Regions from separate parts of the Megasphaera sp. genome, predicted to be linked through region 3. Evidence: riboswitches for the same ligand, from Rfam matches in the RefSeq annotation. Region 3 holds a riboswitch; each other region holds the start of a gene.
The links. Region 3 has a riboswitch for S-adenosylmethionine ahead of ACFWUB_RS07270 (MetQ/NlpA family ABC transporter substrate-binding protein). Riboswitches for the same ligand answer to the same signal wherever they lie in the genome.
Positions count from the first base shown of each region.

Region 1: it holds a riboswitch for S-adenosylmethionine, as region 3 does, so the genes downstream of both, ACFWUB_RS08070 (MetQ/NlpA family ABC transporter substrate-binding protein) here and ACFWUB_RS07270 (MetQ/NlpA family ABC transporter substrate-binding protein) in region 3, are expected to answer to the same signal.
Region 2: it holds a riboswitch for S-adenosylmethionine, as region 3 does, so the genes downstream of both, ACFWUB_RS09565 (branched-chain amino acid transport system II carrier protein) here and ACFWUB_RS07270 (MetQ/NlpA family ABC transporter substrate-binding protein) in region 3, are expected to answer to the same signal.
Region 4: it holds a riboswitch for S-adenosylmethionine, as region 3 does, so the genes downstream of both, metK (methionine adenosyltransferase) here and ACFWUB_RS07270 (MetQ/NlpA family ABC transporter substrate-binding protein) in region 3, are expected to answer to the same signal.

Region 1 covers NZ_CP181255.1:1,677,800-1,685,471, reverse strand. The annotation lists gene ACFWUB_RS08090 (tryptophan transporter) at 1-18, opposite strand, end outside; gene ACFWUB_RS08085 (energy-coupling factor transporter transmembrane component T family protein) at 31-714, opposite strand; gene ACFWUB_RS08080 (energy-coupling factor ABC transporter ATP-binding protein) at 714-1,529, opposite strand; gene ACFWUB_RS08075 (MetQ/NlpA family ABC transporter substrate-binding protein) at 1,891-2,691, opposite strand; SAM riboswitch class I at 2,725-2,818, shown strand; gene ACFWUB_RS08070 (MetQ/NlpA family ABC transporter substrate-binding protein) at 2,925-3,755, shown strand; partial or broken gene metF (methylenetetrahydrofolate reductase [NAD(P)H]) at 3,803-4,656, shown strand; gene speC (ornithine decarboxylase) at 4,832-6,991, opposite strand; gene ACFWUB_RS08055 (Fic family protein) at 7,385-7,672, shown strand, end outside.
Region 2 covers NZ_CP181255.1:1,982,020-1,989,691, forward strand. The annotation lists gene ACFWUB_RS09545 (nicotinate phosphoribosyltransferase) at 29-1,480, shown strand; gene ACFWUB_RS09550 (ADP-ribosylglycohydrolase family protein) at 1,493-2,332, shown strand; gene larE (ATP-dependent sacrificial sulfur transferase LarE) at 2,301-3,134, shown strand; gene nth (endonuclease III) at 3,136-3,768, shown strand; SAM riboswitch class I at 3,847-3,945, shown strand; gene ACFWUB_RS09565 (branched-chain amino acid transport system II carrier protein) at 3,996-5,249, shown strand; gene ACFWUB_RS09570 (aldehyde dehydrogenase family protein) at 5,392-6,804, shown strand; gene ACFWUB_RS09575 (NAD(P)-dependent malic enzyme) at 6,831-7,672, shown strand, end outside.
Region 3 covers NZ_CP181255.1:1,522,076-1,529,747, forward strand. The annotation lists gene ACFWUB_RS07255 (hypothetical protein) at 1-427, opposite strand, end outside; gene ACFWUB_RS07260 (AEC family transporter) at 446-1,423, opposite strand; gene ACFWUB_RS07265 (exonuclease domain-containing protein) at 1,441-2,106, opposite strand; gene ACFWUB_RS07270 (MetQ/NlpA family ABC transporter substrate-binding protein) at 2,242-3,066, opposite strand; SAM riboswitch class I at 3,156-3,254, opposite strand; gene ACFWUB_RS07275 (RNA-guided endonuclease InsQ/TnpB family protein) at 3,502-4,758, shown strand; gene ACFWUB_RS07280 (MFS transporter) at 4,996-6,135, shown strand; gene ACFWUB_RS07285 (FAD-binding oxidoreductase) at 6,294-7,672, opposite strand, start outside.
Region 4 covers NZ_CP181255.1:30,457-38,128, forward strand. The annotation lists gene ACFWUB_RS00170 (YicC/YloC family endoribonuclease) at 1-818, shown strand, start outside; gene remA (extracellular matrix/biofilm regulator RemA) at 818-1,114, shown strand; gene gmk (guanylate kinase) at 1,122-1,736, shown strand; gene rpoZ (DNA-directed RNA polymerase subunit omega) at 1,752-1,961, shown strand; gene coaBC (bifunctional phosphopantothenoylcysteine decarboxylase/phosphopantothenate--cysteine ligase CoaBC) at 1,978-3,192, shown strand; gene ACFWUB_RS00195 (hypothetical protein) at 3,445-4,707, opposite strand; SAM riboswitch class I at 4,844-4,944, shown strand; gene metK (methionine adenosyltransferase) at 5,004-6,194, shown strand; gene priA (replication restart helicase PriA) at 6,320-7,672, shown strand, end outside.

The DNA.
Region 1 (7,672 bases), 160 kb from region 3:
ATCTGCAACAGTTTTCATCTTTCTTCCCTCCTAAACCAAGTCTTGCAGGCGCAAGTAAACGACAAAACAGCTCAGGGCCAGCATGATGACAATGCCCACATAGTCGCGGCCTTTCGGGCGGACATTGCTCATGAAGCTGTGTTCGTTGCTGCCGAAACCGCGTAATTCCAGACTGAGTGCCATCGTTTCCGACCGGCCCAGGGACTTGAGCATCAGCGGCTGGACGACACTCATATAATTGATGACTTTCTTAAAGACATTGCCCTTCGTCGACAGACCCCGGCAGGCCTGGGCTTCCTGGACGGCCTTGCTTTCGGCGATGAAATCGGGTACGAAGCGCAGGGCCGCCGTGAACATGAAGGCATATTCATAAGGTATCTTGATCTGCTTGACCAGGGCGGCCGTCAAATCCTGCAGGCGCGTCGTCGTCAGCAAGATGATGAAGACGATGGTCATGGCCAGCATGCGCAGGCCCGTGACATAAGCCGATTCCAGGGACCCGCCGCCCAGGAGCTGGACGACAGCCAGGAAGACGGCGAAGACGGCCAGGCTGAAGACGGCCTTGAGGTTGCGCGACAGGCTGCCGCATAATCCCAAGAGGATGAGTTCGATGACGACTAAGATGACCAGGGGCAGCGTCGTATGCATGACCAGGGCCCAAAAGGAAAAGGCGAAGGTGCCGATCAATTTCGTAACAGGGACCAAATTCTTCATCATTTTTTCATACCTCCAATCCGTTCCAGCATGGCTGTCGTAAATTCTTTCATCGATTTACAATAAGGAAAATCAGGAACCGCCATGGATAAAGTGACGGCATCGGGCCGGCTCAGACCCAGGTCATATAGATCATCGCGCTGGGTGAACAGTTCCTGCGGCGTCCCGTCGAAGGCCTTGGTATGATTGCCGATGACCAGGACGCGCTGACAGTATTCGGCGAAAATATCCATGTCATGACTGATGATGAGGATGGTCATGCCCTTTTTATTGAGGTCCGTCAGCAAGGCCATGAGCTGGTCCTTGTCTTCACTGTCCTGGCCGCTCGTCGGTTCATCGAGAACGATATATTTCGTATGCATGGCGATGGCTGATGCAATGGCGACGCGCTGTTTTTCGCCGCGGTTCAAGTTGGGCGGATAGGCTTCAGCCAGTTCCGTCAGTTCCGTTGCAGCCAGGGCTTCGTCGACGGCCTGGCGGATCTCGTCGCGGCTCATGCCCAGCTGCTGCGGCCCGTAGGCTACTTCTTCACGGACCGTCGGCCGGAACATCTGCCGTTCCGGCCGCTGGAAGACGTAGCCCATGAAATGGCTGCGCACAGAAGCATCGTCATCGTTGATGACCTTGCCGTCATACAGGATTTCCCCGGATACGGGCTTTTCCAGCCCCATGAGCAGGCGCGTCACCGTCGTCTTGCCGCAGCCGTTGCGGCCGCCGAGACCGATGAATTCGCCCTCACCGATCTGTACATTTACATGTTCCAATACGGGCACGCCATTGCCGTAGTTGAAACTGACATCTTTCATTTCCAGCATCTTTCTCTCCCCTTCTATTTGAAGACACAAAAAAACCTTCCGTCCCTATACAGGGACGAAAGGTTTGATTTCTTCCGCGGTGCCACCCAGATTGACTCAGTGAGTCCAGCTCTACATGTACGGCATAAGCGATACACGTTTCTTTGATAGCGGTGGAAATACACCGTCGCACCCTACTGGTCACCGTTCAGGCCGCATCTCCCGAATCCATTCTATCCGCCGGTCCGTGCCGAACTCCCACTGCCATCGGCTCGCTGGAACTGCCACAATCGGATATACTCGTTTCGTTCATCGACAAATCCATTTAGATTTTGCTTTATTATATACTTGTAACGCGCCTATTGTCAAGCCTTAGGCCCGCCTATTCAGCCGGTTCGATGGTGCCGTTGTATTTATCGGCAATGAACTTCTTGACAGCATCGGAATGGAAGATTTCAGCAATCTTCTTGTACGTCGGGTTGTCCTTGTCCTGAGCCCGGACAGCCAGGACCATGACGGCCAGCGGTTCGTCTTTCGGTTCCAGGAAGATGCCCTGTTCTTTGACGTTGAGGCCGGCGCTCATGACGTAATTCATAGTGATGACAGCGGCATCGACATCACCGAGGCTGCGCGGCAACTGGGCCGCTTCGATTTCCTTGAACTGGAAATGCTTGGGATTATCGACAACATCAGCCGGTGTAGCTTTGAAACCGACACCGTCCTTGAGTTTCAAGAGGCCAGACCGCTGAAGGAGTGCCAAGCCGCGGCCACCGTTGGTCGGGTCATTGGGGATAGCAATGACGGCACCGTCGGGCAAAGCGTCGACACTCTTATATTTATCACTGTAAATCCCCATGCGCATGAGGATCGTATTGCCGATAGGCACTAAATCAGTGCCATTCTGCTTATTGAAATTATCCAGGAATGGCTTGTGCTGATAGCTGACCAAGTCAATATCTCCATCAGCCAGGGCCTTGTCCGGCGTAATGTAGTCGGAAAATTCGACAACCTTGATGTGAATCCCCTGTTTTTCCGCTTCCTTAGCCACGGCTTCGACGACTTCAGCATGAGGACCCGCTGTGGCTCCGATCTTGATTTCCTTGTCGCTGCTGCCGGCACTCTGGCCATTAAGTATAGTTTTGTCAATGCCCTTAAGATAGACCTTGACAAATAGCCTATCCATGATAAACTAAGAATCAAGACAACTTTAGAACGACATTTATCCAGAGTGGTGGAGGGACTGGCCCTATGAAACCCGGCAACCGACGATGACGGTGCTAATTCCTGCGGATTATTCCGAGAGATAAAGAATCAGCCATCAAACCTCTTTCTCTTTCGGAAAGAGGTCTTTTTTATGGATAAAATGACGGAACAGGATAGTCTATATTATTCTATATTTTGTTAGGAGGAATCTTCATGAAAAATCTCAAGAAACTCTCGCTTCTCGCCGCTTCGGCCCTGCTGGCCGTCGCTTTCCTGGCTGCCGGCTGCGGCAGTGATTCCGCTTCCAGCGGCTCGTCTTCCAAGAACACGACGGTCACCGTCGGCGCTACGCCCGTACCGCACGGCGAAATCCTCAACGAAATCAAGCCGCTCCTGGCCAAAGAAGGCGTCGACTTGAAAGTCGTCGAATTCACGGATTACGTCAAACCGAACTTGGCCCTCAACGACAAGGAACTGGATGCCAACTTCTTCCAACATTCGCCGTACCTCGACAAATTCAACAACGAACACGGCACGAAACTGAAAGCCATCGCCAAGATCCACGTCGAACCGATGGGCATTTATTCCCACAAAATCAAGGATTTGAAAGACCTGCCGGATGGTGCTAAAGTCGCCATTCCTAATGACCCGACCAACGGCGGTCGCGCCCTCCTCATCCTGCAGAGTGCCGGTCTCATCGGCTTGAAAGACGGCGGTAACATCACATCGACCGTACAGGATGTCGAAAAGAACGACAAGCATCTCCAGTTCGTCGAACTCGAAGCCGCTCAGATTCCCCGTTCCATCGATGACGTAGACATCGCTTTGATCAACACCAACTTCGCTATGGAAGCCGGCCTCAATCCGCTGAAAGACGCTCTCTTCCTGGAACCGAAGGATTCGCCGTACGCCAACGTCCTCGTCATCCGTGAAGGCGATGAAAATCGTCCGGAAATCCAGAAACTCGTCAAAGCCCTCCAGTCTCCGGAAGTCAAGAAATTCATTGAAGACAAATACCAGGGCGCAATCCTGCCGAGCTTCTAATAAAAGTTGGATGTTTGACGTTTGATATTGAGGGGGAATTCATATACATGCATACGAATGAGCTTTTTGCCAAAAAAACGGTCTTTTCTTTTGAAGTCTTTCCACCGAAACGGGACATTCCCGTCGAAACGGTCTATCCGACCCTGGACGAGCTGAGCCAGCTCCATCCTGACTTCATCAGCGTCACCTGCGGCGCCGGCGGCACGGGCGGCAACCGTACCGTCGAAGTCGCTACGTACATCAAGCAGTTAGGCTGCGAAACGGCGGCCCATATGCCCTGCATCTACCTCACGGAAGAAGCAGCCCTGCAGAACTTGAAAGAATTGAAAGAAGCGGGCATCGAAAACATCCTGGCCCTGCGCGGCGACGAAGTACCGGGCCGCGAACGGGCTCACGTCTTTGAACATGCCAGCGACCTCGTAGCCTTCATCAAAGAAAAGGAACCGGACTTCAACGTCATCGGCGCCTGCTATCCCGAAGGCCATACCGAAGCCAAGACCCTGGCTGCCGACATCCGCAACTTGAAGACCAAAGTCGACGCCGGTGCCAGCGAGCTCATTTCTCAGCTATTCTTCGACAACGCCCTTTTCTACCGCTTCCTCGAACGCTGTGAAATCGCCGGCATCAACGTCCCCATCGAAGCCGGCATCATGCCCGTCACCAATAAAGCTCAATCGAACGCATGGTCACCATGTGCGGCGCTACACTCCCCATCAAATTCCAGCGGGCCATTGCAAAATACGGTGACACTCCCGAATCCATGCGCGACATCGGCATCGCCTACGCCATCGACCAGATCGCCGACCTCCTGGCCAACGGCGTAGACGGCATCCACGTCTACACCATGAATAACCCGTACATCGCCAAAAAAATCGCCGAAGCCGTAAAGACATTGTTATAGAAATCTTTGTACATCACCTCTATAGTAGGGGCTTGCACGTGGCAAGCCCGTCCCAGAACATTAGCGAGTCTCAAGTTCAGGGAATGCATTGCCAAATCTCTAGCGGGTCGCCCACGTGGCGACCCCTACAGTGAAAAAAAGAGAGGCTGTCTTAATACGACAGTCTCTCTTTTTTTCACTCTTTCAGCACATACCCATAGGCGTGGATGCGTCCATCGTCTTCTTTTTCCAGATAGACGCCCTGGATTTCCGAGGCGAAGCCCGGCAATTCATTGAGGCCTTCTTCCAGGGCCTTGAAATACTGGACTGCCGTATGGGACCAGCGTTCGCCCGGGACGACGCAGAGGACGCCCGGCGGGTACGGCAGAGCGCCTTCGAGGGCGATGCGGCCTTCGATTTCATCGAGGGGCACCAGCTCACCCTGGCCGCGGATGAAAGCGTATTGCGCATCCTGGGCATTCATGGCGTATTCCGGCAAGTATTCCCGACGGAAGAGTTTCTTCTGCAGGTCCTTGACGTTCCGCGCCTTATAGAAATCATGCATTTCCTGACAGAGTTGGCGAATCGTATAGCCGGCGTAGCGGTCCGGATGTGAGTTGTAGACGCCGAGGAGGACTTCCTGCATGGGGACATCGTGGTCGACGAAGCGTTCAAAACGGACCAGCTGGGACACGAGGAGGCGCATCTTATTCTTATTTTCAGCCGGTGTCAGCAGGAAGAGGATCGAATTCAAATCACATTTTTCCGGGATGACGCCGTTACCGCGAAGGTACGTCGCCAGGATGTTGGCATGGATACCGAAATCTTCGTACTGTCCCGATTCAGCGTCGATGCCCGGTGTCGTCAATAACAATTTGCAGGGGTCGACGAGGTATTGCCCCGGCCCGTATCCTTCAAAAGCATGCCACTTGGCATCCGGTTCAAAGGTGAAATAAGCCAGGTCGTTGGCCATGTCATCTGTATTGCCATCCTGCCAGGGTTTGCCGTAGACCGTCGGTGCCACGAACGGCCGGATATAGTGGCAGCGGCGCAGGATATCCTTGCGGGCTTCGATACCCATTTTCACGCAGTCCATCCACATCTTGCGGCCAGCCGCACCGGCATGGATTTTGGCGTTGACAGCGATAGTGGCGAACATGGGATAAAAAGGACTCGTCGACGCATTGGCCATAAAGGCATTGTTGAAGGTCTTGTGGTTGCAGTAGCGGGGCTGGTTATGGATATGGTTGTCCTTCTTGTGGATCTGCGAAGCCTGAGAAAAACCAGCCTGCTGCTTATGGACCGACTGGACGACCATGATGCCCGGATCGTCTTCATGCAAATCGAGGAGCAGCGGCGAGCAATCCTTGAGCATGGGAATGAACTGTTCATAGCCGACCCAGGCCGAATCAAAGAGGATGTAGTCGCAGAGATGGCCGATGCGGTCGACGACGTAGCGGGCATTGTACAGCGTCCCGTCATAAGTGCCGAGCTGGATGACAGCCAGGCGGAAAGGCCGCTTGGCCTTGGCTTTTTCCGGAGCCCGTTCGGCTGCCAGCTGGCGCAGATACGTTTCATCGAAACAGTGGGCGTCGATGCCGCCGATGAAGCCATAGGGATTGCGGGCCGTTTCCAAATAGACCGGCGTCGCCCCGGCCTGGATGAGAGCCCCGAGAGCGACGGACTTGTGATTGTTGCGGTCATAGAGAACCAAGTCGCCAGGCGTCAGCAAGGCATTGGTGACGACCTTATTGGACGACGAAGAGCCATTGAGGACGAAATAGGTCTTATCGGCATGGAAGACTTCGGCTGCAAAATCCTGCGCTTCCAAAGCCGGCCCTTCGTGGATGAGCAAATCACCGAGGGTCACGTCGGCATTACAGATATCGGATTGAAAAATATGAGGTCCATAGAAATCATAAAGATAGCGTCCTGCCGGATGCTTCTTGAAAAACAGGCCGTCCTGATGGCCCGGGCAGTCAAAAGGCGTATTCTTTTCACTGACGTAATCGACGAGGTCGGCAAAAAACGGCGGCAGCACAGCATGTTCATAGCGGCTGGCCAGGCGTTCGGCCGTCGAAATACAGCGGCTCTTATTGACCATTTCTTCCGTAAAGACGACATCGACCTTGTCGATATACTGGTCCGGCATCTTCTCGCCGCCCGGCATGATGACCATGATGGGAATACCGAATCCCGTTTCATCGATCTTGTCGATGTAGGCAAAATCCTGGTCCGAAATAACCGCTACGGCCACATCGGTGAAATCCGTCTGCTCAACAGGCACGATTTCCCGGTCGCTGTCAACGAAATAATACTGTACATCAAAGCTGTAAGCTATCTTCAAATGTTTCATATGTCTTCTCTCCCTATCCTCTTCCTTTGCATTGATATTTTAATAAATACAGCCCTATTGTACGCAATTCCCCCATGAATAGCAAGAAAAATATTTCGCAAACAGTACATTGGGGCCTAAAAAGTCGTTCATCGTAGGTCGTTCGTCGTTCATCGAATATGGGGCCTGACGGCCCCGCCGGTCGCAGGCCGCCAAAGGCGGTCTGAGAGGTTAAAGGTCGCCCCCTACGCACAAGGCCGTTGGCCGTGTATTTTTTTGCGAACTGCGACCTGAGCTCTATACTGGTCATATTATCAATTGCCGAGTATAATAAAAGTGAAACCTCAAAATTTCCATTTTTTGAGGTCTCAGAATCATGAGATAGCAAAAATCGCTTTTTTTGAGGTAACTGCCATGAAATATGAATCCCTGTATTCACTCTATTACAAAGACAGCCAAATATGGGAAAAAGTATATCAGGAACGGTTTCACAGCCCCTTTAGCCGTCATTTGCCTTTGGCGATAAAGCAGTATCATCGTTGGCAAAGCCATCCTGCTTTTTTCTGCTATAGCGAAGAAATCGCCTTATCCTTGGAAAAAATTGCCAGCGAAGTCATGGACTGTCTTGACATTATACATCAAGTTCCACCGGCCGCTATCTCGCAGTTTTTGCATACGTCCCTGGTTGATGAAATCAAATCG
Region 2 (7,672 bases), 460 kb from region 3:
AATAACTACTTTTTGGAGGCGAGTTATCTTGTATACGAAAGCGTTATTGACCGACCTGTACCAGTTGACCATGATGCAGGGCTTATTTTTTGAAGGCAAGCACGAACAGCAATGCGTGTTTGACCGCTATTACCGGACCAATCCCTTCCAGGGGGGCTATACGGTCGTGGCCGGGTTGGAACATCTCATCGATTATGTACACAATATACATTTCAGTGACGACGACCTGGCCTATCTGAAGAGCACCGGTTTTTTCCAGGACAAATTCCTCGATTACCTGAAAGACCTGCGCTTTACGGGCGACATCTATGCCATGCCCGAAGGGACCGTCGCCTTTCCTCAGGAAGTGCTCCTGCGCGTCCAGACCAAGAAGGACGAAGCCTTACTGTTAGAAACGTGCATGTCCATGATCATGAACCATGAAAGCCTCATTGCCACCAAGGCTCGCCGCGTCCGGACGGTGGCTGGTAAGGACAACCTCATGGAATTCGGCCTGCGCCGGGCCCAGGGGAAATCGGCCGGTGTTTACGGCGCCCGTTCGGCCATGATCGGCGGCTTTAACGGGACCAGCAACGTCCTGGCTGGCGCCAAATTCGGCATGCCCGTCTTAGGGACCATGGCTCACAGCTGGGTCATGAGCTTCTCGTCGGAACTGGAAGCTTTCCGCGCCTATGCCCGCCAGTACCCGAACAACCTCATCCTCCTGGCCGATACATATAATACGCTGAAACAGGGCGTCCCCGATGCCATTACGATCTTCAAGGAAATGAAGGCTGCCGGCACCCTGCCCAAGGCTTATGGTATCCGCCTGGATAGCGGCGACCTGGCTTATTTATCGAAAGAAGCCCATAAGATGTTTGCCGATGCAGGCTTCCCAGATGCCATCATTGCGGCCTCGAATGACCTCGATGAAAACCTCATTTCCGAATTGAAAGCCCAGGGCTGCGCCATCAACTCCTGGGGTGTCGGCACGAACTTGATTACGGCCAAGGACAGTCCGTCCCTGGGCGGCGTCTTCAAACTCGTCGGCCAGTATGACGATGGCAAATTCGTGCCGAAGATCAAGATGAGCGACAATGCCGAAAAGATTTCCAATCCGGGCCTGAAGAACGTCCTGCGCATTTACGATAAAGATACGGGGAAAATGAAAGCTGACATCATCATCCTCGAAGGTGAAAGCATTGACGAATCGAAAGACCTGCTCCTCCAGAGCGATAAGGCACCGTGGCGCTCGCGGACGATTCCTGGCGGGACTTACCGTGTCCAGAAGATGCTCGTCCCTATTTTCCAGAAAGGCGAACTGGTCTATCAGAAACCGGACCTCAAAACCATCATGGCCTATGCAGACCAGCAGGTCCAGACTTTGTGGCCCGAATACCTGCGCCTGGTCAACCCGGAAGAAATGTGGGTCCAGCGCAGCAGCAAGCTGTCGGCTTTGCGCGATAAAGTCTTGAAAGAAGAATCGGCTCATTTCTTTTAGGGAGATGATTCCATGAAGGGAGCTATCATCGGCGATATTGCCGGCTCCATCTATGAATTCGATGAAACCGCGGAATCCCTGGATTTTCCTTTATTCGTTAAAAACAGCCGTTTTACCGATGATACGGTGACGACTGTAGCCGTAGCGGCAGCCCTGATGGAGGGGAAGGCATCCTGCTGCGGCTATATCGAACCCTTGCGGCGCCAGCTCCGCTACTGGTGCCGGAAATATCCCGACGCCGGTTTTGGCGGCCTGTTCCGCCGCTGGTTCCTGGCCGACGAGGCACCGGCTTACGGCAGCTATGGCAATGGGGCGGCTATGCGCGTCAGCCCGGCTGGCTGGATTGCCGATACTCTGGAGGAAGCCCAGGCGCTGGCAGAGCTGACAGCCGTCGTCAGCCATGACCATCCCCAAGCCATCAAGGGTGCCATTGCCGTGGCGTCGGCTATCTTCCTGGCCCGGCAGGGGAAGGAGAAAGAGGCGATTGCCGCATATCTGCGGTCGCATTTCTATGATCTGTCCCGGACACTGGCCCAGATACGGCCGTCTTATGGCTTTACCTGCACGACGGACGATAGTGTGCCAGAAGCCATCGAATGTTTCCTGGAAGGGACGGACTATGAAGATACGATCCGCAAGGCGATTTGGCTCAACGGCGATACGGATACGCAGGCAGCCATTGCCGGCAGCATTGCCGAAGCCTATTATGGCGTGCCCGATGCCTTGTGGCAGCAGGCCCTGCCATATGTCGGTGACGAAGAAATGAAGGGCGTCATTCGACAGTTCTATGAAAACTATATTGGTTCGAGGGGGAACTCTTTTGATTTCAACAGAGACAAGCAAGAAATATGAAAAACTCCAGCAGATCTTAAAGGACATGGGCAGTGTCGTCGTCGGCTTTTCCGGCGGCGTCGACAGCACCTTCCTGACCTATGCGGCTCACCAGGCTCTGGGGGACCGGGTCCTGGCCGTGACGGCCGTTTCGGCGACCCTGCCGGGCAGTGAAGCGGCTGATGCCAAGGCCATGGCCAAGGTCATCGGCGTCGAACACCGCCTGGCCCATTCGACGGAATTCGAGGACCCGGACTTCGTCCAGAATCCGCCAGATCGCTGCTATATCTGCAAGAAAATACGCTTTACGTCGCTCGTGGCCCTGGCCAAGGCCGAAGGCTATCAGTGGGTCGTCGACGGGGGGAATGTCGATGACCTCGGTGATTACCGGCCGGGTATGAAAGCCCTGCAGGAATTATCCGACGCCGTCCGCAGCCCGATGATCGAAGCAGGCCTGGCCAAGGCGAATATCCGGGCTTTGTCGAAGGAATTCGGCCTCCAGACCTGGAATAAGCAGAGCGCTGCCTGCCTGGCCAGCCGCGTCCCGTATGGCGTGGAACTGACGCCGCACCGCCTGGCTCAGATCGATGCGGCCGAAGCCGCCGTAGCGCCTTACGTCCAGGGGTCCCTGCGCGTCCGCTATCACGGCGATGTAGCCCGCATCGAAGTCGCCGTCGATGAAATCCCGTCGGTCCTGGCTCATCGGGAGGAAATCGTCCGGGCCATCAAGGATACGGGCTTTACGTACGTCACCCTCGATTTGGGCGGCTATGAAATGGGCAGCCTGAACGACGTAATCCATACTGATGAGGAAGTAAAGTGATATGGCTATTTCCAAGAAAGTAAAAGATGAAATGCTGCAGCGGTTCCAGGACCAGTACGGTATCATGAAACCGGCTCTGCACTATAATTCTCCTTTTGAATTGATGATTGCCGTCATCTTGTCGGCCCAATGTACGGATGAACGGGTCAATATCGTGACGGCCGGCATGTTCCCGGAATATAACACGCCGGAAAAGATGCTGACCCTGGGGACAGCGGGACTGGAAGAAAAGATACGGACCTGCGGCCTCTATCGCAGCAAGGCCAAGAATATCCTGGCCAACTGTGCCATCCTTTGTGAAAAATATCATGGCCAAGTGCCGCAGACTTTCGATGAGCTGGTGAAACTGCCCGGCGTCGGCCGCAAGACGGCCAATGTCCTGGTCAGTATCTTGTTCAATACGCCGGCCATTGCTGTCGATACCCACGTCTTCCGCGTGTCCAACCGTCTGCAGCTGGCCCAAGGGACGACGCCGCTGGAAGTCGAAAAGGGCCTGCAGAAGGCCATTCCCAAGGAATGGTGGAGCCGGGCCCATCATTGGCTCATCTGGCATGGCCGCCGGGTCTGCAAAGCCCGCAAGCCTTTATGCGACAACTGCTTTTTGGCTGACCTTTGTCCCAGTTGTCAGAAGTAAAACGTTAAATCAAAATAAATACATTGACAAGTCGTTAAAAATTTTATAAAATAACACCAATACAGACAAATTTCATAAGTTATATCGAGAGCAGCTGAGGGACGGGCCCGATGACGTTGCGGCAACCTGCCTAAGGTAAGGTGCCAATTCCTACAGGCTATTCCTGAAAGATATCATTATGACTGAGGCGCAGCTTGGAGGCAGCGCCTCTTTTCTTTTGGCGTATTATGTACTTATTTTCACATCATTCAATCTTGATTTTCCCGCCCCAGCTCGGTTTGAACAGCGGCAGCGATTTCCTGTCCGGCCTGGCTGGCCTGACCCTTTCGGGTATTTTTCTTCCTATCTTCACGCTCATCGTCATCGGCCTCAACGGCGACGTCCACTCCATTACTGAACGGGTAGGGAAGAATACGTATAACGTCCTCCTGGCAGCCCTCATGCTGGTCTGTACCTTCGTTTCCATTCCCCGTACGTGTGCGACGGCCATCCAGCTCGGCATCCAGGGCAACCTGCCGGCAGCACCGTTCATCCCGCTGGTCATCGCCTATTTCGTCATCAGCTTCTTCTTTGTTGCCGACCAGAACAACGTCATGGACCGCATGGGCAAATACCTGACGCCGCTCCTGGCCCTGATCCTGGTCATCGTCGCCTTCGTCGGCATCTTCAATCCCCTGGGGACACCCGTCGCTCCGGCTGTGGACCATCCCTTCGTCAATGCCTTCCTCGGCGGCTATAACACGGGCGACGTCCTGGTCAGCTTCATCATGGCAGCTGTCTTCATCAGCTCCATTTACGGCAAGGGCTATAAGACCGTCGGCCAGCGCAATAAAGTGCTCATCTACTGTGGCATCGTTTCCTTCGTCCTGCTGCTCATCATTTACGGCAGCCTGCTCTACATGGGCGCCTGCGTCAGCGGTGACTATGCGCAGAACATCGGCCGTGCGGAACTCCTGGTCGCCATCATCCAGCGCGTCGGCACGTGGGTCATGGTTCCCATGGGCATCGCCGTCGTCCTGGCCTGCCTGACGACAGCCATCGGTCAGATTGCCGCCGTTGCCGAATTCACCAGCACGGCTACGGGCAACCGCATCAGCTATAAGCAAGTCGCCGTCGCCTGCTGCATCTTGTCGGCCCTGACGGCCCTCCTCGGCGTCGACGGTATCGTCACCTACATCGGCTGGATTTTCGGCGTCTGCTATCCGCCGTGCCTGGCCCTCCTGGTCCTGGGCATCATCGGCCGCTTCATGCCCAACAACGGTGCTTACAAAGGCTCTGTCTACCTGGTCACGCTCTTCGCCCTTTTGGAATCCCTGCCGGGTCTGAGCAGCCTGGGCTTTGCTAAAGCCATCGTCGCCGCTACGCCCCTGTCCACATACGGTTTCGGCTGGATCGTCCCCTTTATCATCGGCCTCATCGGCGGCTCCATCATCGGCCATTTCGTATCCGCCTCAGAACCCGTAGAAGCCGAAGCGAAATAAGATAGTTTGTGGTATGGAGTCTGTAGGGGGCGCCACTAAAAATAGACTGCCTTTTAGGCAGTCTATTTTTTTCCCCGACTTGCATAATCAATGACTTATCTCTATAATTAAAGAATAATCTCGAGTAAAAGGGGGTAATTTCATGGATTTGAAAAAACTATATATCGATGGCCAGTGGGTTGCGCCCTTGTCTGGCCAATATATTGACGTAGAAAATCCGGCGACGAAAGAAATCTTCGCCACTGTCGCCGCGGCTGGTGCCGATGATGTCGCTGCCGCTGCCCAGGCGGCTGCCAAAGCTTTCCCGGCCTGGTCGGCTATGCCGCTGGAAGACCGCATCACCTTCATGAAGAACCTGCTGGTCCAGATGATCAGATTGGAACCGCAGTTCGTCGACGCCGTCGTCAAGGAATTAGGGGCGCCTGTAGCCTTTGCCAGGACCAACCATATTGGCTACCAGTTCGTGCGGACCCAGTCGTATATCGACTTGGCACCGGAATTGCCACTGGTCGAACATCTGTCCCAATCCGTCGTCTACCGCCGGCCTTTGGGTGTCATCGGCTGTATCACGCCGTGGAATTATCCTTTAGGGCAGATTATCCAGAAAGTCGTACCGGCCTTGCTCGTCGGGGCGACAGTCGTCCTCAAGCCGAGTCAGCACACGCCGGTGACGGCGTACTACCTGGCCGAAGCCTTTGACCAGGCCGGTTTCCCCAAAGGCGTCTTCAATCTCGTCGCCGGCCGGGGCAGCCAGGTCGGCAATGCCATCTGCGACGACCCGAATATCGCCATGGTATCCTTTACGGGGTCGACGGCAGCCGGCATCAAGGTATCTCAGCGCGCCTTAGCTTCGATGAAGCGCATCAGTATGGAACTGGGCGGCAAGTCGCCTTTCGTCCTCTTGAAGGGGGCGGACTACGAAAAGGCTATCCGCATGTGCTTCAATTCCATTTTCCTCAACAGTGGCCAGACCTGTACGGCCCTGTCGCGCCTGATCATCCCGCGGGATGACAAGGAACAGATTGAACAGCTCATGCTGAAGATACTGCCGGAATATACTATTGGCGACCCGGCTCTGGAAACGACGAAAATCGGTCCTGTCGCATCGTATGACCAGTGGCAGACCGTCGATGCCTACATCGCCAAGGGCCTGGAAGAAGGGGCGACACTTCTGGCTGGCGGCCGTCCGGATGCGCCGGACCACGGTTACTATGTCAAGCCTGTCATCTTTACGGACGTAACCAATGACATGACCATTGCCCGCGAAGAAATCTTCGGCCCCGTCCTCAGCGTCATCGCTTATGATACCGTCGACGAAGCCCTGGCCATTGCCAACGATACGCCTTATGGCCTCAACGCTGCCGTCTGGGGACCGGACAAGGAAGAAGCCTCGAAGGTGGCAGCAGCCGTTTTGTCGGGCAACGTCTACGTCAACGACAGCCCGCGCGACGTCACAGCGCCTTTCGGCGGCTTTAAGGACAGTGGTATCGGCCGTGAAGGCGGCAAAGATGGGATGTTGGAATTTACAGAACCCCAGGCCATTTTTAATGCATAAACAGTTATAGGAGGAGTTTTAGCGTCATGAATTTCGATGAAGAAGCCATGAAAATCCGCCGCGGCAAACACGGCGTTATTGAAACCATTCCCCGGGAAGTCCTCAAGACCCACGACGACCTGAGTATTCTCTATACGCCTGGCGTTGCCCAGCCGTGCCGGGAAATCACTAAGGACCCGGATTTGTCTTTCGACTTGACCTGCCGTGGCAATATGATCGCCGTCGTATCGGACGGGACCCGCGTCCTCGGCCTGGGCGACATCGGCCCGGAAGCTGCCATGCCGGTCATGGAAGGGAAATCCATTCTCTTCAAGGTCTTTGGCGGCGTCAATGCCGTTCCTATCTGCCTGGATACAAAGGACCCAAAAGAATTCATCGAAACCGTGAAGCGCCTGCAGCCGTCTTTCGCCGGTATCAACCTGGAAGACATTGCCTCGCCGAAATGCTATGAAATCGAACAGACCTTGAAAAAAGAAATGGATATCCCTGTCTTCCATGATGACCAGCACGGTACGGCCATTGCCGCCCTGGCCGGCGTCATCGGTGCCTTCCGCTATGTCCATAAGGACTTGAAGACAGCCCGCATCGTCATTAATGGGGCAGGGGCTGCCGGCGCTTCCATCGGCCGCCTCCTGGTCCGCGCCGGAGCTCGGAACGTCACCATGGTCGACCGTCCGGGGATTCTCTACGCTGGCATGGAAGGGCTGAACCCGGTCCAGGCGGAACTGGCATCCCTGACCAATCCGTCCCATGCCCACGGGACCCTGGCTGATGCCGTCAAAGGGGCCGACCTCCTCCTAGGCGTATCGGCACCGCATATTTTTACTAAGGAAATCATCCAGGCCATGGCCGACGATGCCGTCGTCTT
Region 3 (7,672 bases):
GCTGCCCGCTGACCATCGTCGTGTCCTGGCTGACCGAGACGTTCTGGGCGTCGATTTTCGATAATACGGCGCCGGCTGCGGCTTCGGCCGTCTGGTTGAGGCGCTGGCTGATGGCCTGGCCCTGGCTGATGTGCAGGTCGTCGTACATCTGCTGCGTGTCGATGCTGTTGGTATAGATGGCGATGTACAGGCCGCCGTCCATTTCACCGTACAGGCGGCTGCCCTCGAAGTACCGCTGGGTCAGCGGGTCTACGGGGACGGGGAAGTCGAGCTTCTGGAGATTTCCCGGCAGTTTCAGGGAAATGGCCGAGCCCATGCCGTCGACGCGGCGTTCTTTGAGGGTAATCGTATAGCAGGCCGTCAGGCTCAGGGTAAGGATGAGCAGGCATAAAGCCAGACAGAGGGAACGGATTCGGGTATGAGTCATGAGTGCACCTCGCGAAAGTTATTTGAAAGGCAGGTATCCCCAGGATACGAGCAGGTAAAAAGCGGGATATAGAATAAGTATATATAAGAGCTGTGTCGTAATGAAAGGCGCCATGGCCAGATTGACGTTCAAGTCGTAAAGGCGCTCCGTAATCAAGGCGTTGATGGCACAGGGCGTAGCCATGACGATGACAATCGTCCCCAGGAGCACCGGGTCCGACGTGAAGCACAAGGCCAGGAAATACGATGCCAGCGGCGTCAGGACCATCTTGATGGGAATGAGGTCCAGCGTCTGGCGGGCATAGTCCTTGAAGTGGGAAAAGTCGATGAGGTAGCCGACGGGGATGAGGGCTACCCAGGCGCTGACGTGGATCAGGGCCTGGAAAATCGTCGTCCCCGCAGCGGGCCTGGGGATGCCGGCGGCGTGTAAGGCCGTGCCGATGACCAGGGCTACGACGGACAACTGGTTCCAGTTGATGAAGATCGATTTCCAGTTATCCTTGAAAAAGACGAAGAAATTGCGGTCCTTGCCGCCGTGCTGGTAGTAGTAGCCCATGGGGAAGAGGACGAAGAACATGAGCAGGTTCTGGAAGACGCCGATGATCTGGACGTAGGCATAGGACATTTCCCCGTAGAGAATGTAGCTGCACAGGCCGCCGAGCATCCCCGTGTTGGCCGGGATGGCGGCGATGAGGTAACTGCCTCGGTCGACGAAGGACGAGAATTTGCGCTGCCGTCCCAGCAAGAGGACGACGGCCAGCGGCAGGAGGCCGTTGAAAAAAGCGAAGAAAGGCAGGCTGAGCAAGTCCGTCCGCATGGGCAGGACCCAGAAGCTGAGCAGGGTCAGGGACGTCATGATGACGATGATGTTGAAGCGGATGAGCCAGTTCGACTGGTCCGGCGTCAGCCAGCTCCGCCTTTTGGCGACATATCCGGCAATCATGGGCAGGATGATGTCTGTGAAAATATAAACCATCCGGAGTGTCGTATCTTCCATGGCCGGATTCCCTCCCTTTACTTGCGGGCAGCGCGGAAGGCGTCGGCCAGGGAGAACGTCAGCGGTTCTGCCGGCTTGGTGGCGTCGATGATAGGCTGCATGATATCGCGGAATTCTTCTTTTTTCTTCGATAAGACGTAGAGTTTGGACGTGTTGCGGGCATCCCAGAGGGCGTCGTGCATCTGGCCGTCGAAGGTTTCTCCCAGGGTGCTGACAGCCTTGTCCAGGGAAATGACATTATCCAGGCCCAGGAGGTTGCAGTAAATCTGCTGGAAGTTCTGCCAGTGGTCGAGCATCCAGCGGACGCGGTCGTCGTGCTCGTCGATTTCTTTGAGGCGGAGTTCGCAGTCCAGCTGGCGCCAGTCATTTTCACTCCAGGCGAACATTTCGTAGGCATTGGGGCAGCCTTCGTTGCACCAGGTCAGGAAATGGTCGAAGGCCTGGCGGAAATGGGGTTTCCCGGCCAGCATTTCCATGGTGATACCTGTCAATTCCTGACAGGTCTGATTCATGGCTGTCGTATATTCGGGCAGCACATATTCCTTATACGACGAGATTTCATTCCCCTCTTCGTCTATTTTAACAGCACCGATTTCGATGATTTCCCCTTTGCAGATGCGGCGCGCTTCCTTCTGGTCCCGGCCGATAGGGTTCATCTCGAAATCGACAAATACGGCTTTCATGAGAGTGTCTCCTTTCTGAATCTGATGACAACCATTATTATACCATAAGTAAAGGGCTTGTCGCACGTGCGACAAGCCCTTTTAAGAGGATTCAGGCGGGCCGCCCTTTGGGCGGCCCCTACGAACCACTAGCCACTAAAACGCCGGCAGGATAGTTCCCTGGAAGTGTTCTTCAATGAATTTCTTGATCGGTTCAGACTGATAGATTGCCAAGACTTTCTTGTATGTTTCGTTGTTTTCGTCGCCCTGACGGACTGCCATGACGTTGGCATACGGCGAATCCTTCGATTCGACGAGGATCGAATCTTTCTGCGGGTTCAGGCCGGCCGGGATAGCGTAGTTGGTGTTGACGCAGGCCAGGTCCGTATCGTCGAGGGAGCGGGGAATCTGAGCGGCGTCGAGTTCGACGAACTGGAGGTTCTTGGGATTTTCGGTGATATCTGTTACCGAAGCGTCGACGGAGTTGCCGTTTTTCAATTTAATCAGGCCGGCCTGCTGGAGCAGGAGCAGGGCGCGGGCACCGTTGGTCGGGTCGTTCGGGATGGTGACTTTGGCGCCGTCCGTGACGTCTTTAATGTCTTTGAATTTATGGGAGTAAACGGCCATGGGCAGGATAATGGTCTTGCCGATGGAGGTAATCTTCAGGCCTTGTTTCTTGACGACGTTGTCCATGTACGGCTGATGCTGCATGGAGTTCATATCCAGGTCGCCTTCGGCCAGGGCCTTGTTCGGCTGGACGTAGTCGTTGAATTCGACGACTTTGATAGTAATGCCCTGTTTAGCTGCTTCTTTAGCGACTTCTTCCATGACTTCGGCATGAGGACCGGCAGTGACGCCCATCTTGATTTCTTTTTTGTCACCGGAAGCACCGGAATTGGAAGACGAACCGCAGCCGGCGGCAAAGAGGCACGTCGTCGTGATGAGAACGGCGGCGAAGAGTTTTTTTACTGTTGCGTTCATGTAATCATTTCCTTTCTGGATAACGGATAATAAGGGCTTGCCGGTCAAAAAGAAAAGCCGTCATACAGATGACGGCTCAATTTGCGATTCGTTCATCTGCCGGTATACACCGCTGGACTTGGCACCTATCCCGATAGGGGGTTGCCGCAGCGTCATCGGGCCATTCCCTCGACTGCTCTTGATGAAAGACAATGTATGGTTGTTGGTGTACATATTATCACCTGGAAGAGAATCTGTCAAGAAATATTGTGCTTCTTGAGGAAAATTTCTTTTTATCATAGTTTCGCCAGAAGACTCCTTCCTCTTAGGTAGGGGATGAATGGCGATGGATTTCGCAGGTTCGATGCCTGCGAAATCCACCCTATGTCATTTCTGTCTTAGCCTTTTCACTTCGTCTACGGTATAATGGTAGGTAACAGAGGAGGTGAATCCTAGATGTACTTGACGCAATCGAATGTCATCCGCGGCTTGGCGAAACAAGACTATACGATGCTCCGGGAAATGTGCCAATACAGCAATAACCTGTACAATGTAGCGGTCTATATGATTCGGCAGCATTACTTCGATACCCAGCAATTCTTGCGGTATGAAGAAAATTACCCTATCTGCAAGGAAAATGAAAACTATGGCTTGTTGCAGGCCGGTGTTGCCCAGCAGATATTGAAAATGGCCGACCGCAGTTTTCGTTCTTTTTTTGGGCTTTTGCAGAAAGTCAAGTCCGGTGACTATGGTTCAAAGGCTGTTCGCCTGCCATACTATCGTGAAAAAAGGGGCCTCTTCAGTCTCATCTTGTCGACGAACGCCATCAACATTAAGAATAGCTTCCTGACGGTACCAATGAGCCGTGAATATATGAAACGCCATCACGGCCATCGGATTCGGATTCCTGTTCCCGACAGACTGAAGGATAAGACGATTCAGGAAGTCCGCATCTGTCCCATGCATGGCGGACGGTATTTCAAGATTCAGTATTGCTACTTACAGGAACCAGAACCGGTGAAAACCTCGCCAGACCGTGTCCTGGCTGTTGACTTGGGCCTGGACAATCTGGCCGCCTGCGTTACCAATACGGGGACGTCGTTCCTCATGGACGGTCGTAAACTCAAATCTATCAACCAGTATTGGAACAAACGCAAAGCCAGACTCCAAAGCATTGCTGCCAAGCAGGGCCAGAAGACGACGAACCAGCTCTGTCAGTTAGCGAAGAAACGCAATTTCCGGATGCAGGACATCCTTCGCAAGACAGCCCGTTACATTGTTAATTTCTGCATTGACCATCAGATAGGGACCCTTGTTTGCGGTTATAATCGAGATTTCAAACGAGGACTGAAGCTGGGCAAAGTGACGAATCAGCATTTCACTCAAATCAGCCTGAGCTATCTGCGTAGTACCTTGAAACAGCTGTGTGAACGCTATGGGATAACCTATCTGGAACAGGAAGAGTCCTATACCTCTCAAGCCAGCTGCCTGGATTTGGATGATATTCCCGTATACCAGCCGGATACACCCTATACAGGAACGTTCAGCGGGAAACGAGTCCAGCGCGGCCTGTACCGCTTTGCCGATGGAAGGACGGCCAATGCCGATATCAACGGCGCCGCCAACATACTTCGTAAAAGTAAGCAGAACTTCGATTTCGAAGGACTGTGTAAGGGGCTTTTGGACAGCCCTTTGAGAATAAGGCTATCCTGATTTCAGGAGGAAACTTAAACAGCAACCTTCTCAAGAATCTCCCGCTTCTATAAGCGGGAGAGGTTCAAAATAATACCGCTCATCGGAGGCTTATGCTCGTATAGTATAAAGCCGGATAAGATGTCACTTCAGTCCTGCAGCGGAGGAAGGGCGCGTACGTAAACGCGTCTTTCGATAAAGATGCAGGACAGGGTGGTTTCTTGTCTGGCTTTTTTTAGTGTGAGGTGACAGAAATTGATGAATAAACGAGATATCCTTTGGCAGATTTATAGTGCCAAAGCCTTTTACTTCCTCGGCGGTTTCGGTTTTACGTCGTGGGCATCGCTCATTCCCTTCCTGAGGCAGCAGCTGCAGATTCAGGACGACCACCTGGGGTTCCTCTTATTGGCCGTCGGCTTAGGCGCCCTGATCATGATGATGCTGGCCGGTTCCATTGCCGGGCGCCTGGGCTGTCGCCGTTCTTTGACCATCGCCGGCCTGGCCATTGCCGTCGTCCTGAACGTTCTCTGTTATGTGCCGGCTTATGCAGCGGCCTTGGTCATGGCCGTCCTCCTCGGTTCGTCCCTGGGACTGCTCGACGTCGTCGTCAACATCAACGGTATCTTCATTGAACGGAAAGTCCACAAGCGCCTCATGTCCGGCCTGCAGGCCATGTGGTCCCTGGGGAATTTCGCCGGCGCTGCCTTTTTTGCTTCCATGCTCCACCTGGGCTTTTACTGGAAAATCGTCATGATTGCCGGCGCCGTCTTCATCGGCCTCTGCGTCTGCTTCTTTGCGCCCCATCTCCATGAGGAACGGCAGGCATCCGGCAAGGGCGCTTCCCTGGTCCTGCCCAAGGGGAAAATCGTCCTCATCGGCCTGGTCTGCACCATTGCCTTCCTGGTAGAAGGTTCTATCAACGATTGGAGCGGCGTCTTCATGACGACGGAAAAGGGCATCGACATTTCCCAATCCGGTCTGGGCCTGACCCTGTTTACGGCGTCGGCCTTCCTGGCCCGCCTGCCCGGTGACTCCCTGACCATGCATTTCGGGCCGCGGCGGCTGCTGGCCCTGTCACTGCCCGTCGCCTTTGCCGGCTTCATGGGCATCCTGCTCATCAGCGGCGGCCCCTTCCTGTTTGCATCGTACATCCTCATCGGCGTCGGCTGTGCCAATACCGTGCCGATCTTTTATTCCTCTCTGGGGACGCAGAAGGACATGCCCGTAGCCGATGCCGTCGCTGCCGTCAGCACCATCGGCTACGCCGGTATCCTCCTGGCACCGGCCGTACTGGGCTTCATCGGCCGGGCCTTCAGCCTGACCGCCTCCTTCGCCTTAGTCACGGCCCTCCTGGTCATCATGTCCATCATGGCCATGCGGCTCTTGCGGGGGAAATAGTTTGTAGTTTGTAGTCGGGGATGTGTAAGAATCCCGTGACCGACTTGCGTAAACGGGCGCCCCACGTGGGCGCCCCTACTAACCCCTATCCCCTAACCCCTAACCACTAACCACTAGCCACTTAAAAAGGGCTTGTCGAATGACGACAAGCCCTTTCTTCACGCCTCAATCACTTTCCCCGGGTTGAGGATGTCTTTCGGGTCCATGGCCCGCTTGATGGTCTTCATGATTTTCAGTTCGCCTTTTGGCGTGAACTGTTCCATATATTTCAGCTTCTTGGCACCGATGCCATGTTCACCGGCCAGGCGGCCGCCGACGCTGTAGGCATAGGCGTAGACCTGCTGGTGGAATTCTTCGACGTTCTTTTCCCATTCTTCGTCGCTCATATCCATCTTGCAGAGGACGATGTGCAGGTTGCCGTCGCCGATATGGGCGTTGATCTTGACTTCAAAAGGATAGTTCTTACCGATGTCCATGATTTTTTCAATGGTCCCGGCGATTTTATGTACCGGAACGACGACGTCGTCCGTGAGGAAGACCTTGCTCTGGAGTTCGACGGACGTCTGGCAGTTACGGCGCATATTCCAGACGCGGTCGTCAGCTTCCAGGACTTCGGCAGCGCCCGATTCTTCACAGATCGTGCAGACAGCGTCCATCTTGGTGTCCAATTCGTCTTCGTGGAACGTTTCGACGGTGATGATGACGTAAATGCCGTCGTCGTAGTGCGGCATGTCCTTGTAATGGCAGTAGTCAGCGCAGCCGCGGACGTAGGAATTGTCCATGTATTCGACGCTGGTCGGGTCGATGCCGGCTTTCATCAGCTTCGGCACCATGTGCAGGGCCTGGCGCGGGTCCGTGTAGATGGCCAGGACGTCGAAGCGGTACGGCGGCAGGGGGATGAGCTTGACTGTGACTTTGGTGATGATGCCCAGCGTCCCTTCACTGCCGATGATGAGCTGTTCCAGGTCGTAGCCGGTAGAGCATTTCTTGAGGATGCGGCCGCATTCGACGATATCCCCTGTAGGCGTGACGATTTCCAGGCAGTAGACCTGGTCGCGGGTGACGCCATAGCGGACGGCGCGCAGGCCGCCGGCATTGGTGGCCAGGTTGCCGCCGATGAGGCAGCTTTCGGCGCTGGACGGGTCGCCGGCATACATGAGACCGACTTTTTTGGCGGCGTTCTGCAAGTCTACCGTGCGGACGCCGGCTTCGACGGTCATGTACATGCCTTCTTCATTCAGTTCGATGATCTTGTTGAGACGGTCCATGCAGAGGACCAGGCCGCCGCAGACAGGGATGGCACCGTCGGCCAGGCTGGTGCCGCCGCTGCGGACGGTAATGGGGAAGTCGTATTCATTGGCCAATTTGACGATGTCCGAGATTTCCTGGGCATTGGCCGGTGATACGGCTGCTTCCGGGAGATGGAACATGGCCGGATTGGTTTCATAGTCTGTCTGATACTGTAAGAGCAGGTCTTTATCGGTCTTGACATAAGTCGGACCGGTAATGGCCTTTAATTTTTCAATGATTTCTGCCG
Region 4 (7,672 bases), 840 kb from region 3:
GCGCTGTGAACCAACGTTTTTTGGAATTGAATATCCGCATGCCTCATGCTTATCTGGCCCTGGAAGACCGGTTGCGCAATGGCATCAAGGCCATCCTCAAGCGGGGCAAAGTCGACGTCTTCGTCACCGTTCAGGACCTGGACCCGGCGGCACCGGATGTCCGCGTCGACCACGCTGCCTTAGGCGCCGTCAAGACGGCCTTGCAGGACGTGAACGACCGTTTCTTTGAAGGCAAGGCCGTGACCCTCGGCGATGTGACGTCCCTGACCAAGGACTGGTTCGTCCAGACGCCGCCGGCCATCGATGCTGATGCCAGCTGGCCGCCTTTTGAAGCCGCCCTGCAGGGGGCCTTGGACAGCATGGTCGCCATGCGCGAACGGGAAGGGGCCAATATCAGCCGGGATCTCCTCAGCCGGGCCGACAAGATGGCAGCCCTCGTCGAATCCATTGCCAGCCGCAAGGAAATCATCGTCCAGGCCTATGAAGAACGGCTGGAAAAGAAAATCCTGGCCCTCATGGATAAGGTCCAGTCCGCCGTTCCCGATGAAGACCGGCTCTTGCAGGAAGTGGCCATCTATTCGGATAAAGTCGATTTCACCGAAGAAGTCGTTCGCTTCCGCAGCCACTTGAACCAGCTGCACGCCATGCTGCAAAGTCCCGGCGAAGTAGGGCGCAAGCTCGATTTCCTCATCCAGGAAATGAACCGCGAGACCAACACCATCGGCTCCAAGGCCGGCGACCTGGCCGTGACCGAAGCGGTCCTGCAGCTCAAGAATGAAATCGAAAAGATACGCGAACAGGTGCAGAATATCGAATGATGAATTTCAACTTATTAAATATCGGCTTCGGCAATGTCGTCATGGGCGACAAAGTCGTGGCCATCATCAGTCCTGAGTCGGCGCCCATCAAGCGCCTCGTCCAGGATGCCCGTGATGGGAATACCCTCATCGATGCGACTTTTGGCCGCAAGACCCGGTCGGTCCTGGTCATGGACAACGGCTGGATCATCTTGTCGGCCTTGCAGCCCGAGACGATTTCTCACCGCATCGTTCCCGCCGGCAGCGATTCCTTCTGGGAAGATGCCGCTGACGACGGGGAAACAGAAAAGGAGTAGTAATGCTATGAATGATTCCGGATTGCTCATCGTCGTGTCCGGCCCGTCCGGAGCCGGCAAGGGGACTATCTGTTCTGCTCTGCGGGAACAGTTCCCCAATATCCAGTATTCCATTTCTATGACGACCCGTGACCCCCGGCCCGGGGAAGTAGACGGCGTCAATTATTATTTTGCCGATAACGCGCGGTTCGAACAGCTCCTGGCAGAAGATGCCTTCCTGGAACACGCCAAGGTCTACGACCATTACTACGGCACGCCCAAGAAGTACGTCTACCAGATGTTGGAAGAAGGCAAGCATGTCATGCTGGAAATCGACATCCAGGGAGCCATGCAGGTCAAAGAACGGTATCCCCAGGGCGTCTTCATCTACATCGTACCGCCCAGCCGGGCTGTGTTGGAAAAACGCCTCCGCGGCCGCCAGACCGATTCGGACGACGTCATCGCCGGCCGCCTGGCCAAGGCCCGGGAAGAACTGGACTGGATCGACCGCTATGATTATGTCATCGTCAACGACGATTTGGATAAGGCCGTCGACGAAGCGGCTTCTATCTTGAAAGCCGAACAGTGTAAAGTGACGCGCAATGCCCATCGCATCGCCCATACGAAAGAATTGTACAAATAATAGGAGAGATGAACTATGTTAATTAAACCGACTCTTGAATCCCTGATGACTAAAGTGGACAGCAAATATACGCTGGTTACGCTGGCTGCCAAACGGGCCCGCCAGCTTACCGATGGCGACGAACCCCTCGTCGACGTCGATACGACGAAAGTAGTTTCCATTGCCATGGAAGAAATCGACCAGGGCAAGATCACGTATGAAGCACCGCGTGACGGCATTAAATAACACGGAGGTGTTTTCCATGAGCTTGGAAAAGAAAAAGATTGTCTTAGGAATCACTGGCGGCATTGCGGCCTTCAAGGCAGCTTCTATTGCCAGTCAGCTCCGCAAGCGGGGGGCCGAAGTCAAATGCATCATGACCGACCATGCGACGAAACTGATTACGCCCTTGACGATGCGGGAAATTTCCGGCAATCCCGTTGCCGTATCCATGTTCGACGATGTGCCTGAATTCAACGTAGAACACATCGCCCTGGCCCGCTGGGCCGACGTCTTCGTCATCGCACCGGCGACGGCCGACATCATTGGCAAGATCGCCAACGGCATTGCCGACGACATGCTGTCGACGACGGTCATGGCTACGACGGCACCGGTCCTCATCGCACCGGCTATGAATACCAACATGTATCTCAACCCCATTACTCAGGACAATATGGCCAAGCTGAAGAAATTCGGCTATCATTTCATCGCTCCCGACAGCGGTCATCTGGCCTGCGGCATCGACGGCGTCGGCCGCCTGCCCGAACCGGATACCATCGTCGACTACATCGAGCTCCTGGCCTGCCGCAATGACCTCCTGAAAGGGAAAAAGGTCATCGTCACGGCTGGCGGCACGCGGGAACCTATCGACCCGGTCCGCTTCATCGGCAATCATTCCAGCGGCCGCATGGGCTTTGCCATCGCCAAGGCTGCCGTCATGGCCGGTGCTGAAGTCACCCTCGTCGCCGGGACGACGGATAACCTCAAGACACCTGTAGGCCTGGCCCGCCGCATTGATGTCGGCAGTACGCGTGACATGAAAGCTGCCGTCGATTCCTATTATGACGACTGCGACCTGGTCATCAAAGCCGCAGCTGTCGCCGATTACCGTTCGGCCCATCCGGCGGAAAACAAGATCAAGAAAAACGACGATACCCTGACCATCGAAATGGCCAAGAACCCGGATATCCTCTATGGCCTGGGCCAGCGCAAGACCCATCAGACCCTGGTCGGCTTTGCTGCCGAAACGACGAATGTCATCGAATACGGCACGAAGAAGCTCAAGAAGAAGAACCTCGACATGCTCGTCGCCAACGACGTCAGTGCCGAAGGAGCCGGCTTCAAAGGGACGACCAACATCGCCACCCTGCTTTTCCCGGACGGCTCTATGGAAAAATTAGAAAAAATGGATAAAGACGAACTCGCTGCCATCATCGTAGCCCGCGCGGCTGCCATTATGGCGAAAAAGAATAGTTGATAGCAGGGAGTTTGCAGAAAAAGGACTGTCGCATGTGCGACAGTCCTTTTTAGCAGTCAGCAGCTAGCTGTTAGCAGTTAGCAAATGAATTTAACTTTAAAAGTATCTTTACAAACTATGGGCCGATCACAAAAAAATACACGGCCCGTGGCCTTGTGCGTAGGGGACGCCTGGAAGGCGTCCCGCTGTGATATTCGATCATAGCCCATTCGGGCTTAATAGTATGTTTTTTTAATCACGAACCACGAGCCACTAACCACTAACCCGCCCTACGATGGCTTTGGCGAAGCCGTTGAGGTTGGTCGGGCCGACGGAGAGGATGGGGCAGTTATTTTCTTTGGCTTCCGTAATGGCCCAGCGGACGAGGGGCGTCTTGCCGTCTTCCAGGTTGACGACTAAGAGGGACGCTTCTTTCAGCATCCGGTCATCGCCCGGCTGGCCGCTGATGAGGAGGACGGCACCGAAACGGCGCTGGATGCGGCGCTGCCAGTCGGGATCGCCGCCGGCCAGGGCTATCTGACGGCCCGTGAGGAAGCGGTCCAGCTGGCGCGTATAATCGCGCTGGGTCATGAAGGAGGGCAGGTCCAGGCCGCGGTCTTCCGGGTCCCGGACGGAACGCGACGCTTCCTGGGGCGTCACTTTCCGCGGCGCCTGGCCTTTGGTCATATCCGGCCGCACCTGGCGCTTGTTGAGTTCCTTGCGCAGGGCCAGGAGTTCGGCAATCTGGCTGGATGCCGTTTCCTTTATCTTTTCGATATACTGTTCCTGCTTGCGGATACGGTCTTCATACTGTTTGCGGTCCTGTTCGCGGCCCGTCCTTTCCGCATCGAGTTCCTGGCGCAGCCGTTCCAGTTCAGAAAGGACGGCCGTGCGGTTCTTGGCTTCCAGGCGCAGGCGCAGGAGTTCTTCCCGGTCGGCGTCCATCTGGGCTTTTTCTTCCCGCAGCTGCTGAAGTTCTTCTTTTTCTTTGCCCATCATCATGGCCGGCGTTTCCTGGCCGCCAGTGACGGCTTCGTCGGACCAGGGCTGGTCGCAGATGACCATGAGATAGATGCCCAGGGCATGGGCTGCCGCGTGCTTGGCCATCTGCACGTCTTCAAAGACGTCGGTCAAGCCGAGAATCTGACTGTCCGTCTGGAGCATGAGCAGGTCGATGATGCCCATATAGGAAAAAGATTCCATAGTCTGCGCCATATCGTAGCGTTCGAGGTGGATCGTGCCGGCGTAGATTTCTTCCGGGTTCTGTTTGGACGTATAATACGTATTGATGAGCAGCCGGTCGGCCGTCCGTTCGTAGATGCGCAGTACCAAGGCGTCTTCCTGGTCTGTGCCGGTGTGGCGGCTGAAGGTCAGCCGTTCCTGGGAAAGAAGGGTCGTCACCAGGCTCGGGGTCTTGTACCATTTGCCGAATACTTCTACCCGCTTGGCCAGCCGCAGGTCGCCGGGCTTGCTGCAGGTTGCATAATCAAAATAAGGGTCGTTGAAGAATATATCTCTAGGCCGCAATTTGGTCATATCTAATCATCCTTTCTATCTTCTCCATTATAACCCTGCCTATAGGGCAACGTCTAGTAGACAATGTTTTTTAGGCATAAAAAACACTTGCAAAATAGGCGGACTTGAATTATAATGGATGAGCAAACCAAATAAAGAACCATCAAGAGACGACGGAGGGACTGGCCCTGTGATGTCGCAGCAACCTTCAGCTATGAAAGGTGCTAATTCCAGCAGTGATATACTGGCAGATGGGGATTAGAAGCCCCTCTCATGAAGTCATGGATGAGGGGAATTTTTTTTAAGGAGGATCACTCATGGCAAAAAATCGTGAATTCTTTACATCCGAATCCGTCACCGAAGGCCATCCCGATAAAATGGCTGACCAGATTTCGGACAGCATTTTGGATGCCATTCTCGCAAAAGATAAAAACGCTCGCGTTGCCTGCGAAACCCTGGTAACGACTGGTATGGTACATGTCGTCGGTGAAATTTCTACGACGTGCTACGTCGATATCCCGCACATCGTCCGCGAAACGATTCGTGACATCGGCTATACCCGCGCTAAATATGGTTTTGACTGCGACACTTGCGGCGTCCTCGTTTCCCTGGACGAACAGTCCCCGGACATCGCTATGGGCGTCGACGATGCCTTGGAAAAGAAAGAAGGCAATACGGATAAGTTCGATACTATCGGCGCTGGCGACCAGGGCATGATGTTCGGCTATGCTACCAATGAAACGGACGACTACATGCCGCTGCCGATTTCCCTGGCACACCGCCTGGCACGCCGCCTGGCCAAAGTCCGCAAAGACGGCACACTGCCCTATCTCCGTCCCGATGGCAAGACCCAGGTCACTGTCGAATATGAAGACGGCAAACCGGTCCGCATCGATACGATCGTCATTTCGGCACAGCACAGCCCCGAAGTCGGCCGCGAACAGATCGAAAGCGACCTCCTCGAATTCGTCATCAAACCGGAACTGCCGGAAGGCTTGTTCGACGACAAGACGAAACTCTTCATCAACCCGACTGGCCGTTTCGTCATCGGCGGTCCTCAGGGCGATTCGGGCCTCACAGGCCGTAAGATCATCGTCGATACCTATGGCGGCATGGCTCGTCATGGCGGCGGTGCCTTCTCCGGCAAGGACCCCACAAAAGTCGACCGCTCGGCCGCTTATGCAGCCCGTTACGTCGCCAAGAACGTCGTCGCTGCCGGCCTGGCCGATAAATGCGAAATCCAGCTGGCTTATGCCATCGGCGTAGCCCGCCCGGTTTCCATCCACGTCGAAACCTTCGGTACGGGCAAAGTCCCGAACGAAAAGATCGTCGAACTCATCGAAAAGAACTTCGACCTTCGTCCGGCTGGCATCATCGCCATGCTCGACTTGCAGCGCCCGATTTACAAACAGACCGCTGCCTATGGCCACTTCGGCCGCAACGACCTCGACCTGCCTTGGGAAAAGACAGACAAAGCCGAAACGCTCCGCAAAGAAGCCGGCTTATAAGAGGCGGTTCGATAAACTGAACATCCAGAAAAGAGGCTGTCCCATTAAGACAGCCTCTTTTTGGGTATTGAGTTTGCAGTTTGTAGTTTTTTAGTGCGACAGCCCCATACAAAGGAGGTGTCCTTTTGATTGCTGAAATCATCATCAATACGACGGCGAAACGGCTGCAGCAGACTTTTTCCTATACCGTTCCCGATGGTCTGGCCGTCCGCGTCGGCAGCCGCGTCCTCGTGCCCTTTGGTCATCGCCGGGAAGAGGGCATCGTCGTCGCCCTCCATGAACAGCTGGACGAACCGGCCGATTTCACACTGAAGCCCGTCGAAGGCCTGCTTTCGACGCAGACCGGCTTCCAGGAAGAAATGATCCGCACGGCCATCTGGATCCGCGACTACTATGTCTGCAACCTTTCCGAAGCCCTGCGCCTGTTCATGATCGACAAGAAGGGCCTGGTCCGCCAGGAAATCTTGTCCGTCGGCCCGGCTGCGCCTGTGAGTCCTGAAGGGCGGCAGCTCCAGGCCTATGTCGCCGACAAGGGGAGCCGTGAAAAGGGCAGCCTTGTCCGCCGCTTCGGCAGGGACCTCGTCGAAACGGCCCTGGCCCGCCAGGTCCTGACCAGCCGGACTTATTACAAGAACCAGATTGCCGACAAGATGGAAGACTGGCTTTCCTTCGTCCACGATGATGACGAAGACATCCTCCACGGCCGGCGGCGCCAGCAGGAACTGCTCCAGGCCTTGAAAGAGAAGGGGGAAGGGGCCGTTTCCTATTGGCAGGGCCAGGGCTACAGCCGCGACCTCATGCGCCGTCTCTGTGCGACAGGCCTGGCCCGCTGGAGCCAGCGGCCGGCCAGGACGACGAATATCCTGCCGACCCTTTCTGGCGATGCTCCCTTTACGCTGACACCGGAACAACAACAGGCAGTTAAAGTTATCGGAAGCGATGAACAAGGAAAAACCTACGTCCTCCACGGCATCACCGGCAGTGGCAAGACCGAAGTCTACATGCAGCTGGCCAGCCAGGTCCTGAAAGAAGGCCGGCAGGTCGTCGTTTTAGTGCCGGAGATCGCCCTGACCGGGCAAATCGTCCGCCGTTTCCTGCGCCGCTTCGGCGACGATGTCGTCGTCATGCACAGCCAGCTTTCCCAGGGTGAGAAGCGTAACAACTGGCTGCGTATGCAGAACGGGACGAGTCATATCTGTATCGGTGCCCGGTCGGCTGTCTTTACGGCGGCCCAGTCCATCGGCCTGTTCATCGTCGACGAAGCTCATGACAGTTCGTATAAGCAGGACGAAGCGCCGCGCTATCATGCCGTCGCCGTGGCCCGCCAGCGGGCTGCGTACTACGGCTGCCCCGTAATTCTTGGCAGTGCCACGCCGGCGCTGGGCGACTACTATAAGGCCCTGCAGGGCGATTATGTCCTGGTCGAGCTGACAGAGCGCGTCGGCCAGCGGCCCCTGCCTTCGGTCCAGGTCGTCGAC